4 regions of the Roseibium algicola genome follow, and region 3 is predicted to be linked to each of the others. Evidence: riboswitches for the same ligand, from Rfam matches in the RefSeq annotation. Region 3 holds a riboswitch; each other region holds the start of a gene.
The links. Region 3 has a riboswitch for thiamine pyrophosphate ahead of thiO (glycine oxidase ThiO). Riboswitches for the same ligand answer to the same signal wherever they lie in the genome.
Positions count from the first base shown of each region.

Region 1: another riboswitch for thiamine pyrophosphate. It lies ahead of thiM (hydroxyethylthiazole kinase); the one in region 3 lies ahead of thiO (glycine oxidase ThiO).
Region 2: another riboswitch for thiamine pyrophosphate. It lies ahead of B0E33_RS16460 (ABC transporter permease); the one in region 3 lies ahead of thiO (glycine oxidase ThiO).
Region 4: another riboswitch for thiamine pyrophosphate. It lies ahead of thiC (phosphomethylpyrimidine synthase ThiC); the one in region 3 lies ahead of thiO (glycine oxidase ThiO).

Region 1 covers NZ_CP019630.1:4,727,749-4,730,953, reverse strand. The annotation lists gene thiD (bifunctional hydroxymethylpyrimidine kinase/phosphomethylpyrimidine kinase) at 1-473, opposite strand, end outside; gene thiM (hydroxyethylthiazole kinase) at 510-1,283, opposite strand; TPP riboswitch at 1,352-1,462, opposite strand; gene B0E33_RS21875 (Lrp/AsnC ligand binding domain-containing protein) at 1,670-1,906, shown strand; gene B0E33_RS21870 (hypothetical protein) at 1,928-2,335, shown strand; gene B0E33_RS21865 (DMT family transporter) at 2,567-3,205, opposite strand, start outside.
Region 2 covers NZ_CP019630.1:3,539,557-3,542,761, reverse strand. The annotation lists gene B0E33_RS16465 (ABC transporter substrate-binding protein) at 1-908, opposite strand, end outside; gene B0E33_RS16460 (ABC transporter permease) at 931-1,776, opposite strand; TPP riboswitch at 1,834-1,940, opposite strand; gene B0E33_RS16455 (hypothetical protein) at 2,022-3,205, opposite strand, start outside.
Region 3 covers NZ_CP019630.1:1,001-4,205, reverse strand. The annotation lists gene B0E33_RS00035 (pirin family protein) at 1-381, opposite strand, end outside; gene B0E33_RS00030 (P-loop NTPase family protein) at 528-1,052, shown strand; TPP riboswitch at 1,100-1,220, shown strand; gene thiO (glycine oxidase ThiO) at 1,382-2,359, shown strand; gene thiS (sulfur carrier protein ThiS) at 2,343-2,540, shown strand; gene B0E33_RS00015 (thiazole synthase) at 2,546-3,205, shown strand, end outside.
Region 4 covers NZ_CP019632.1:50,751-53,955, forward strand. The annotation lists gene repA (plasmid partitioning protein RepA) at 1-787, opposite strand, end outside; TPP riboswitch at 1,057-1,182, shown strand; gene thiC (phosphomethylpyrimidine synthase ThiC) at 1,274-3,082, shown strand.

The DNA of each region.
Region 1 (3,205 bases), 1.4 Mb from region 3:
TGCATTTGCGTTTCGTCCGCGGCAACGTCGCCCTGCAACATGCGGGCAGCTTCATGCAGGTTCGGGGTAACAATATCGGCCAGCGGCAGCAGCAAGGCAATCAGCGTGTCGACCGCACTGTCGGCAAGCAACGGGTCACCGGAGGCAGCCACCATCACCGGGTCAAGCACAACCGGGCCTGTCTCATGTGCCCGAAGCCCTTCAGCTACCACCTCGATCGTATCGACACGCGACAGCATGCCGATCTTTGTCGCCTTGACGGCAAGGTCCGAAAAGACGGCCGTCATCTGGGCCCGCACGAACTCCGGCGGCACATCATGAATGGCGCTGACGCCAAGCGTGTTCTGCGCCGTCAGGGCTGCAATAACACTGGCACCAAAGACGCCATTTGCGGAAAAGGTCTTGAGATCAGCCTGAATGCCGGCTCCGCCGCCGGAATCCGATCCTGCAATGGTTACCGCAATTGCGGTCATGGGAACCTCCTGGGAGTAGATGCCGAAAAGCCTGCGTCAGCCGGTCTTGAGACGGGCTTCAATGTCGCGGTCAGTCAGGCAATAGAGTGCGTCGAGCAACTCCGGCACCAGACTGCCTGGCCCGCCTGACCGGCCGGCAGCGATTTCGCCGGCAATGTTGAAGACGGACAGTCCGCAAGCAGCTGCAAGCGCCCTGTCCTTTTCGATGCTCAGGAACGCCGCCAGAACCGCACCGCCGGCACAGCCGGTGGCCGTCACGCGTGACATCAGTGGATCGCCGTTGCGCAGCAGGAAATCCTCGCCGCGGCTCTCGACCCTGTCTTCCGGGCCAGTGACCGCAAAAACCGTTCCGGCCTCGATCAATGCATCGGCATCCGCCCGATCCGGCAAGACAGCAGTGAGTTCTTCCGGATTGAGCCGCACCAGATCCGGCTTCACGCCCAGCAATTCGCGCGCATAGACGCAGCGCACGGGTGACCGGTTGACGAAGACCGGATCGACACAAACCGGACGTCCGGCCGTCCGGGCAGCTTCGATCGCTAGCGGAATGGCTGCACGGCGTTCCTCGTCAAGGGTGCCGAGGTTCACCAGCAGTGCATCAGCCCCACCGGCAAAGGCCGCAACTTCCTCCCGCGCGATGGTCATGGAAGGAACCGCGCCTAGCGCAAGCAGCACATTGGCGGTGAAACTCTGGGCGACCGCGTTTGTGATAGCGTGAACGCGCGGCGTTTTCTGCCGCACCCTTTCCAGAAGGGTGAAGACCTGTTCGGCGCTCAGGGCTTGCGTGGAAGCAGCAACGGAAAGGCTCATGACGGCTCTCCTGCGACAGAAAGCCCGTTGCCGGTATTCCGGAAAGGACGTGTTGAAGGGAGTGGTGTGTGCATCATGATCTCAAATCCCTCCGCCGGTATCAGCCGGATCAGGTTCAAGGAGTTGGCAGGCCGCCTCTCAGCCCGGTCCAGGATGGCCGGGCACCCCCATGAGATGATTGCACTGCTAACAAGCCGGCCGTGCGATTGCAAGACCCGGCTTGTGCAGAGCGGCTACTCGGCAATTGACTGGCGGGAGGAGATAGGCGATGTCCTAGTCTGCTTTCGTGAATCTGTTGCCCGGCATGTTTGGCTGACCGAACAGCCCGGCTGATGGTTCAGGTGACACGTTCACCCCCTTCAAACACCAACTGCCCGGAGCGCCCCATGGTACCGTTTTTCGTGATGATCAAATGCCAGTTGGGCAAGACCTACCAGGTCGCCAATGCGATCGCCGATGCGGAAATTGCGTCCGAAGTCTACTCCACCTCCGGCGACTACGATCTTCTGGTGAAATTCTATGTCGACGACGGCTCGGACATTGGCCACTTCGTGAACGAGAAGGTCCACCCGATCGACGGCATTCAGGACACCAAAACCATCATTACCTTCAAGGCCTTCTGAACTCAGACCCGGAAATTTTCCATGAAACTCATTAAAATCGCCGCCCTTTGCCTGCCCCTCGCTCTTGCTCCGATCGGCTCGACCGCGTCCGCGCAAGGCATGCCACCGGAGCAGATCAAGCAGATCCTGGACCTTACCAAAGCCAACTGGGTGTCATTCCGCGACTGGCAGGGCCAGGAGCTGATCTATTTCACCCACCTGGAATCCTGGAAGTGCGGCATCGACTATGTCTTCTACGGATTGAACGACGACCCGATTGAGCAGGAATGGCAACTGGAAGCCTGTGACCCGGACAACCAGAATGTCGTTCTGAAGGACAAGCCCTATCTGGAGCTGCCCCTGGGGTCGGCCCAGTCGATCAGCGTGCAGCTGATCTTCAAGGACGGCACCAAGAGCGCTGTTGAGCGGTTCGAATACAAGTCGCAGTAAGGCCGATTTCGGAAACCACCCGCATTCGCCGTCATTCCGGACAAGCGCAGTAAAGCTGCGTGCCGATCCGGGATCCAGCGCATCAGCGTGAGCAAAGCGAACTCTTCTCTCTTTGTTTAATGCCGCGCCTAAGGCGCGAAATAAGTCTGGATTCCGGATCGGCGCACAGCATTGCTGTGCTTGTCCGGAATGACGGGGAAGACAGCGGGACCTGCCCTCTTGTCTCTCCCCCTACGAACGCGAGGGCGATGACGCCCGGCGTGCCTTTGTCCGGTCCAGCCCGAGCTTGTGCTCGCGGTAGATGACGAAAATACCGGCGGCAATCACGATCAGCGCCCCCAGCACCACTGCAGGCAAAGGCGTTTCGCTGAACACTACCCAACCGACAATGATCGCCCACAGCATGTTGACATAGTCGAACGGGGCAATGGTGGAGGCATCCGCGAACCGGTAGCTCTGCGTCAGCAGGATCTGGCCGACACCACCTGCAAGGCCGATCAGCAGAAGCAGACCTGCCGTGGGCAGGTCCGGAATGATCCAGGCCTGACCCGGCAGCAAAAAGCCCAACGGCAGCGTGAGCAGCGACAATACGGACGACATGCCCGCAAACCAGGTAACGATCGTGGACGTGCGCTCCGTCTCGCACAACTTGCGCACGGTGATCATGGCGAGCGCGGCAAAGCCGGCTCCTGTCAGGCCGATCAAGGCCCCGATCATCGAGTTGCTGTCCAACTCCGCGTCACCCAGATGCGGTGACAGCACAACCAGAATGCCGACAAAGCCGACACCGACTGCGCTCCAGCGATAGACCCGCACCTTTTCGCCAAGGAGCAGAAACGCCAGCACCACCACGAAGAGCGGCGATGCAAA
Region 2 (3,205 bases), 2.6 Mb from region 3:
ACGACCTTGCTGATCAGACCGGCTTCGGCCATGAATTCCGCAAAGCGCTGGTAGCGGCCTTCATCAAGTGCAGCCGGACGCTTGGCGAACCGCGGCAACGTATCGAACCATGCCCGCCTGTTCAGCTCGTCATTGAGGTTCGGATACGCTTCTATGAAGGCATTCCAGGCTTCTTCCGGGTGATTGCTCAGATAGATGGTGGCCGCCTCCACGGCTGCCAGGAACTTGGCGAAGCGTGGATCGTCCGTCTTGTCCTTGTTGACGACATAGATCAGCTCATCAAAGATCGGCACACCGTTTTCTTCGGGGAAGAAAGCCTTGCCGGGTTTGCCTTCGATTTCGAGCTGGGTGAGCTCGAAATTGCGATATGCGCCGATCACCGCATCCACCTGACCGGCAAGCAGAGAGCCTGACAACGCGAAATTGACGTTCACCAGCTCGACATCATCCATGGTCAAACCGGCCGAACGCAGCATCTGGCCCAGCATCGCGTCCTCGAAGCCGGACACGGAAAATCCGACACTCTTGCCCTTGAGGTCCTTCAGTTCCTGTATCGGGCCGTCCTTGAGCACGATGAGAGAATTGAGGGGCGTTTCCACCAGCGTACCGATCCATTTCAGCGGCAGCTCTTCCTCGATTTGCGCATGAAGCGTCGGCTGATAGGACACCGCGATATCGCCCTGCCCGGCAGCAACCAGTTTCGGCGGCATTGCCGGGTCCGCCGGTTCGATGATCTCTACCTCGAGGCCTTCTGCCTCGAAGAAACCCTTGGTCTGCGCAGTTACCAGCGGAGCGTGATCCGGATTGATGAACCAGTCGAGCAGCAAGGTCAGTTTCTCACTGGCCTGTACCGGCCCCGATGCCAGCAGCCCGGCCGCCAATGCTAGTGACAGGATTTGTTTTTTCATGAGGTCCTCCGTAGAGCGGCAGCTAGGTGAGCGGCTGCCAGGGAACAAGAAGTCGGGTGAGATGGTTCACGGCAAAGCGCATGATCAGCACCATCGCCGCGAGCAGGATCAGGGCGGCGAACATCATGTCCGCCTGCATCCGGTTGCTGCTTTGAAGCATGATGAAGGCAAGGCCTCCTTTTGCCCCGGCCCATTCGCCGATGATCGCCCCCATGGGAGCGAACACCGCGGCCACCCGCAGGCCGGAGGCAAACGCCGGCAAGCCTGACGGCAGGCGAAAGAACCAGAGTTCCTTCAGGCGAGACAGACGATAAAGCCGGGCGAGATCGCACAAACCCGGGTCAAGCCGCTGCAGGCCATCGAAAAACGTCGATGTGACCGTGAAGAAGATGACCAGGATGATGACGACGATCTTGGAGGCCAGCCCGAAACCGAGCCAGAGCACCAGGATCGGCGCGATTGCGAAAACAGGCAGGGCCTGCGTCACCAGAATGGGCGGCATGGCAAATCTTGCAGCAATCGGAAACAGCCACAAAAGAACGGATAGCAATGCCCCAGCGGCTGCCCCCAGCACAAACCCGAGCACCGTCTCATAGGCGGTGATGCCGGCATGATGCAGAAGGAAGCCTGCGTGTTTGACAAAGGCTGTAAAGACGCGGTCCGGACCCGGCAGGATATAATGCTGGGTGTCGAACACATGGACGATTGCCGCCCAGATAGCGACAGTCAGCAGGAGGCCGAGTATGGTCCTGGCAACAGCTTTCACAAACGCCATCATCCCGCAGCCCCCGCCGCCATTGGCCAACAGGAACGCATGAAAGCCGATACCGGCATTCGGATGTGCGGCGACCGCAGTGGTCGCAGACAAGTACGCATAGGATCTCCCGTCTTCGGACAAGCCGAAAATGACAATGGAGATCCGGGAATAGGCTAAGGATTCCGTCCCTTCGCCGGCATGACCCGGATCAGGTTCTAAGGGTTCGGCATTACGCCATCTCAGCTCCGGTAACCGGAACACCCCTCGGACCAAGGCGGACCATGCCTTGTGTGACGGAAAAAGGCAAGCCGCCGTGAGGCGGCTTCTTCAGATTTTGAAAGGAGGCAGGCTGGCGCTTAGCCGGCTTGCCAGGACGTGATCGCCTTTTCTACGGCTTCTGCACCGGCGGTTCCCTTTTCCAGGGTCAGGATGCCGCGCTTGCCGTTTTCGTAAAGCATCGGAATGTCGATCCAGCCGCGTTCACGCAGCAGGGCGAGATTGCGTTGCTGCTCGTTCGGCAAGCTGGAAAGGGCAATCCAGAAAAAGCCCGGAGACACTTTCACGGAAGCGCCGATCAGCGCATCGCCACGAGCTTCTTCCGTAGGCTTCATGACCAAGCCTGGCACGTTGACGACGTCACCCGGAGCGAAGTTTTCCGGGAACTCGTACTTGATCTCGACCAGATGGCTGGCGGGCAAGGAAGTATCGTCATTCGGCTTGATGCGAATGTCGACCTTCACATCCCGCTCGGGGATTTCAATGGAGGCGCTCAGAACCGCGAGAGCCTTGCCGTCCAGATTCGTTTCTTCATCGACACCCCAAACGACAGCGCCTTGCGCAGCCGTTCCGGCACCGCCGGACTCTTCCCCTTCTTCGTAAAGGATAGAGCGCTGCACCGAGGAATCCGCCGCCGTGGCGGACGGAGCCGGTGAAGTTTCGTCAGGCGAAATGGCCGAGAGATTGTCTTCCGGCACCGCAATCGGGCTTTCGGTGGTCGCAGAAGACTGATCGTTTTCTCCGCTCGTCACGATGGACGGCTGGGAAGGTTCGGGCGCAGCGGAAGCTGGTGTATCGACCTGCGGTGTATCGGCCGGCGCAGGCGAATCAGACTGTCCGGTAATCGTCGTCGTGGTTACCGTACGTGCATCCGGGGCAACCACATCCGTCTCGCCTTCGTTCAACAGGCGGTCGGTGTTTTTCGAAGGCTCTTCACCTTCTCCAGCAGGGGCAGCGGTCGAAGGCTCCGGCGTGGTGTCCGGCTGCGTATCGACAGGCGTTTGCGAAGAAGACGCGACCGGCACGTTGCCGCTATCGGCTGTCTCATCGCCCGCAGGCATCAGGAAATAGGCTCCAGCGCCCAGGAGCACCAGCAACAGGACACCCGCAGCAATGACGATCGGAACGGTGCGGCTGCCGGATGAATCACCACGCAGCGCATCCGAAGCACTCGGCTTGGCGCGCTTGGAGCGGCTTTTCTTGGAGGCCGACTTGTCCTTCGGCTTGGCTGTCTCGTCGCCTGGATAAGCCTGATCGGCGGTAT
Region 3 (3,205 bases):
CTGCAGGCGTTCCGGCCTCTCACGTTCGGAATGCACGATGCCCTTGCCGGCGCTCATCCAGTTCAGAGCACCGGGGGCAATCGCAATCTCCGTTCCAAGGCTGTCACGATGATACATCTCTCCTTCAAAGAGATAGGTAACTGTCGCCAACCCGATGTGAGGATGCGGGCGCACGTCGATACCGCCGCCGACCAAAAGTTCTGCCGGGCCCATCTGGTCGAAGAAGATGAAAGGGCCAACCATCCGCCGCCTGGCAGACGGCAGGGCACGTCTTACCGAAAATCCGCCGAGGTCGGATGTCCGCGGTACGATGATCGTTTCAATCGGGTCACAGCTTGCAGCATTTCCCGGTACGGGATCAGGGCAATTCAACCAGCTCATCTGCCTCTCCATCAAAGAACATTCTGTCTTGCAAACTAGATAGGGCCAGCGAAGCCAAAGTGTCCATTGAACAGTCTGTTTCGGGTTTTCATCCCCAGCACAATCTGTATAACGACCGGCCCTTCCTTGCTTTTGTTTGGTGCGACATGAAACGCGTGATGATCGTTGGCGGCCCGGGCTCGGGCAAAAGCACGCTTGCCGTTGCCCTTGGGCGGAAAACCGGACTGCCGGTCTATCATATGGACAAGATCCACTACCGCTCCGGCTGGAACGAGCGGACGCGGGAAGAGAAAGACCGGCTGACGCATGAGGTCCATCTGAAGGATGTGTGGATCTTCGAGGGCGGTCATTCAAGCACCTATGCGGAACGTATCGAACGTGCCGACACTTTCATCTGGCTCGATGTCCCGGTAATGCGCCGCATATTTCGAGTGCTGAAACGGTCGGTGAAGTACAATGGGCAAAGCCGTCCGGATCTGGCCGAGGGCTGCCCTGAGCAGTTCAACTGGCAAACTGTTGAATTCCTGAGGTTCATCTGGCGAACGAGACACTCCGCCAGAGCCAAGCTGGAGCACATCTACCGCGAACCTCCGGATCATCTGAAAGTCTATCGGTTCAGCACCCTTGCCGAAATCGACGACTTTCTGGCGCGACCCTGGCAACAAGGATGAAGGCTCATCCTGTCTCTTGACAGGTGCGCCTGACGGGCGGCACAACAGGGGCTCACCCGGGGTGCCTCCAGAAGAGGCTGAGATACTGCTGGCGCACTTGCGCAGTGCAGGGACCCGACGAACCTGATCCAGGTCATGCTGGCGAAGGGAAGGTGTTCTCGGCCAGCTGCGTTCGCCACGGCAATGCTGCAACCCGGCCACCTTTCCAAGCCGAATGTCCGAAATGCGGGACCTTTTCCGGTCCTGGCGGAGATCCGTTGAATGCAAGCGGGCTATCAGACATTCCGTGATGTCGAACGACTGACGTCCACCCTGGCAGGTGAGGCGGAATGAAGGTCGGTATCAAAGGGGCGGGTGTCGCCGGTCTGGCACTGGCACATGAGCTTGTCTCGCGCGGTGTGCGGGTGGAGCTGCTGGAAAAACACAAGGATCTCACCGCCAGTGCCTCCTGGCTCGCAGGCGGCATGTTGGCGCCATGGTGTGAGCGGGAAAGTGCCGAGGAAGATGTTCTGCGGCTCGGGCAAGCCTCCATTGGCTGGTGGAGCAAGGTTCTGCCGGGACAGGTCCGGCACAATGGCACGCTGGTTGTTGCCGCGCCGCGCGATACCGGCGAGTTAAGTCGCTTTGCTTCTCGAACCAGCGGCTTTGTCCGGCTCGAAACTGACGCGCTGGGCGCACTCGAGCCGGACCTCGCAGGCCGATTTGCAAAGGGGCTCCATTTTGCCGGGGAAGCCCATCTCGATCCGCGGCAGGCCCTCACGGCATTGCGGGCAAAAGTGTCTGAAAGCGGTGCAAAGGTGAGGTTAGAGGCGCAGCACTTCACCGCGGCGACCGATCTTGTCGCCGATTGTACCGGCATGGCCTCACCGGATCCGCACTTGCGTCCCGTACGCGGTGAAATGCTGATCCTCCACGCGCCGGATGTCTCGCTTTCGCGGCCGGTGCGCTTTCTGCACCCGCGCATCCCGGTCTATGTGGTGCCTCGTGACAGCGGTGTCTTCATGGTCGGGGCAACCATGATCGAAAGCGGTGACCAGGGAGCGGTCAGTGTTCGGTCCACCATGGAACTTCTAAATGCCGCCTACAGCCTGCATCCGGGATTTGCCGAGGCAAAGATCATCGAAACCGGGGTGGGCCTGCGCCCGGCATATCCAAACAATCTTCCTCGTCTCACGTTTACCGGCAACACCTTGTCAATGAACGGATTCTACCGGCACGGCTTCCTGCTTGCTCCGCATTTTGCCATGGAGGCGGCAGGCACGATCGTGCAACACCTTCAGGAGAAGTCCCTTGAAGCTAACCATTAACGGCGAACCTCAGGAAGTTGTCAGCGCGACGCTGGCTGCGCTTCTGGACGAACTGGCCTATGACCATGAGTTTCTTGCAACGGCACGCAACGGCGATCTGGTTTGTGCTGAAGAACGAAGCGATTGCGTCCTTCAAGCTGGCGACCGTATCGAGATCCTGTCGCCGATGCAGGGAGGATGACGCCCATGTTTGAAGTTTACGGCGAAAGCGTTGCGTCGCGTTTCCTGCTTGGAACTGCCCAGTACCCGTCACCCCAAATTCTGTCGGACGCGGTGAAGGTATCTGGGGCTGAAATTCTGACGGTGTCCCTTCGGCGCGAAACGGCAGGAAGTGGCGGAGGCGGCCGGTTCTGGGACCTGATCCGGGAACTGAACGTCAAGGTGTTGCCCAACACTGCCGGATGTCATTCGGTGAAGGAAGCCGTCACCACCGCAAAAATGGCACGCGACCTTTTTGGAACCGACTGGATCAAGCTGGAAGTGATCGGTCATCACGACAGCCTGCAGCCGGATGTCTTTGGCCTCGTGGAAGCCGCACGTATCCTGAGCGATGACGGCTTCAAAGTGTTTCCCTATACGACGGACGATATTGTCGTCGGCGAACGGTTGCTTGACGCGGGGTGCCAGGTGCTGATGCCCTGGTGTGCGCCAATCGGTTCGGCGAAGGGGCCGGTCAATCCGGATGCCCTTCGTGCCTATCGCAGTCACTTCAAAGGCATCCCACTTGTTGTGGATGCCGGTCTTGGCAGACCGTCCCATGCGGCCGCTGTTCTGGAACTCGGTTTCGATGCGGTACTGCTGAATACGGCTGTCGCAAAGGCCGGAGACCCTGTCGCAATGGCCAAG
Region 4 (3,205 bases), on a different replicon from region 3:
AGGCCGACATCGTTAGAAAGCCAAGCTGAGGTGGGCAATCAATGACTACAACGTCGTAATAGCTTTCAACGCTTGTCAGCACCTCCCCTATTCGGGCGAAAAACATGGACGCTGAACGTCCTTCAGACATTGCTTTGGGCGTTTCATGCTCGAATTCCATCAATTCAAGATTGCCTGGAACAATATGGAGGTTTGGCGTATATGTGGATCGAATGATTTCGCTTAAGGCTCGAGGGTCTTCATAACGGATAGCACCGTAAAGCGTTTCTCCCTCGTCGACATCTAGTTCGGGTTGATGTCCGAACATCGCTGACAATGATGCTTGTGGATCAAGGTCAATTGTTAAAACGCGGTATCCACGCAACGCCAAGAACTGAGCCAAATGAGCAGATGTGGTGGTTTTTCCGGAACCACCTTTGAAGTTCATTACAGTGATAACCTGAAGCTTTTCATCTCCCCGACGGATCGGCACATATTTTGGCGTGCCATTTTTCTCGTCCAAGACCTGACGTATATGATCCATGTCCTCGACAGAATATGTGCGCCTACCGTTCTCGTTTGGTTCGGGGCCATGCCCATCAGCGGCGACCTGACGTAAATAGCCTTCCTTAATGCCAATCAATTTAGCTGCTTCTGCAGGCGAAAATTTTCGGATAGTCTTTTGAGAAGCAGGTGGAAAGATTTTTCGTTGATGTATCTGCAATTGATGAGCGAGCTCATTCGCGTCCGCCGAAAGTGTCGTTGGCAGGTGTTCAGCAGCACCTTCAACCAGAAGATTGGTGTCCATCTCGAAAAATCCTCGAACTGCGCATTTTTGAAAACTACGCCTCAAACTGCGCTGTTACAATATGCTCCGATTCGTTACCAATTTACAAACGCTTAACCAAGTGCATTTTTCAGCCTAGTTTCGACAAGAACTTCGCATTGTTGTCCGCGGACAACTTTTTGGAGTCACCCGGCACATTTCCTTCAACCTTTTGCCGCCAAAGTGACAGCACTTCCTCGTCGAGCCAAGCATCTCTGTATTGACAAACGCACGTGGATGATGGCCGATGGCAACGTTACCAGGGGTGCCCCGGCAAGGGGCTGAGATACTGCTGGGCCGTTGATCGATGGCAGCGCAGTGACCCGTTGAACCTGATCCAGTTCATACTGGCGTAGGGACGGTGCAAGCGCTGCAGTACGACGTTGCCCAGAATCCGGAGCGTCATGGCGTCTTTCCATCATTCCGGCTTCGAACTGGGTCTCCAACTTGAAAGATTGGAGCCTCAGAATGAACATTGCCACCAAGACTATTACGCCCGAAATCACCAAGGGGCCGCTGCCTGCCTCTACAAAGGTTTACAAGCCGGGCGAAATTCATCCCGATATCCGCGTACCAGTGCGCGAGATCGCAGTCCATCCGACCGCCGGCGAACCGCCCGTCACGGTCTATGATGCCTCCGGTCCCTATACCGACCCGACCCAGGCGATCGATATTGAGATGGGACTGCCGCGCCTTCGCGCCGAGTGGATCGCCGCCCGCGGTGACACGGAGGAATATGAGGGCCGCATGGTCAAGCCGGAAGACAACGGCTTTGCCACCGGCGAGCGCCTGACACTGCAATTCCCTAACCTGCAGAAACCGCGCCGCGCCAAAGACGGCAAGACCGTCACCCAGATCGCCTATGCCCGCGCCGGCATCATCACGCCAGAGATGGAATTCATCGCCATCCGGGAAAACCTTGGTCGCAAGGCTGCAAACGAAAAGCTTCCCCGTGATGGAGAGAGCTTCGGCGCGGCGATCCCGGATTTTGTTACACCGGACTTCGTCCGCGAGGAAGTCGCCCGCGGGCGCGCGATCATCCCAGCCAATATCAACCATCCGGAAGCGGAGCCGATGATCATTGGCCGGAACTTCCTGGTGAAGATCAACGCCAATATCGGCAACTCTGCCGTCACCTCGTCGATGGCGGAGGAAGTCGAGAAAATGGTCTGGGCGACTCGCTGGGGCGCCGACACCGTCATGGACCTATCGACCGGGCGCAACATCCACAACATTCGTGAATGGATCATCCGGAATTCGCCGGTTCCGATCGGCTCGGTGCCGCTCTACCAGGCGCTGGAAAAGGTTGGCGGCATTGCCGAGGACCTTACCTGGGAAGTCTTCCGCGACACGCTGATCGAGCAGGCCGAACAGGGCGTCGACTATTTCACCATCCATGCCGGTGTCCGGCTCTCCTACATTCCGCTCACCGTCAACCGCGTTACCGGCATCGTATCGCGCGGCGGTTCGATTATGGCCAAGGGGTGCCTGCATCATCACAAGGAGAGCTTCCTTTACGAGCATTTCGAGGAGATCTGCGACATTTGCCGTGCCTACGACGTTTCCTTTTCACTTGGTGACGGCTTGCGTCCGGGCTCGATTGCCGACGCCAACGACGCAGCGCAGTTCGCCGAACTGGAAACGCTCGGAGAGCTGACGAAGATCGCCTGGGCGAAAGACTGCCAGGTCATGATCGAAGGCCCTGGTCATGTGCCGATGCACAAGATCAAGGAGAACATGGACAAGCAGCTTGCGGTCTGCGGCGAGGCGCCGTTCTACACGCTCGGACCGCTGACGACCGACATCGCGCCGGGTTACGACCATATCACCTCGGGCATCGGTGCCGCGATGATTGGCTGGTTCGGCACGGCGATGCTCTGCTACGTCACGCCGAAGGAACACCTCGGCCTTCCCGACCGCAATGATGTGAAGACCGGTGTCATAACCTACAAGATCGCCGCCCATGCCGCCGACCTCGCCAAGGGTCATCCGGCAGCGAAGGTCCGCGACGACGCCCTGTCGCGCGCCCGTTTCGAGTTCCGCTGGGAGGACCAGTTCAACCTCGCGCTCGATCCGGAAACGGCCCGTTCGATGCATGACGAGACCTTGCCGAAGGAAGCCCACAAGGTCGCGCACTTCTGCTCCATGTGCGGTCCGAAATTCTGCTCCATGCGGATTTCCCACGATATCCGCGACGCTGCTCGTCAAGAGGGCATGGAGGCGATGGCAGTCAGATATCGTGCTGGCGGCGATCTCTACATGCCAAAGGATCTGTAGTTCATTCGCAGAGGGGAGGGGAGATTCGAGGGGAGGGGTTTAGGGCTCCCTTCGCCCGATGGCCTACCGCTCGATGCGGTAGGCGAGCGGAATGGGCTCCAAAATCGGTATTTTGATAAAAGG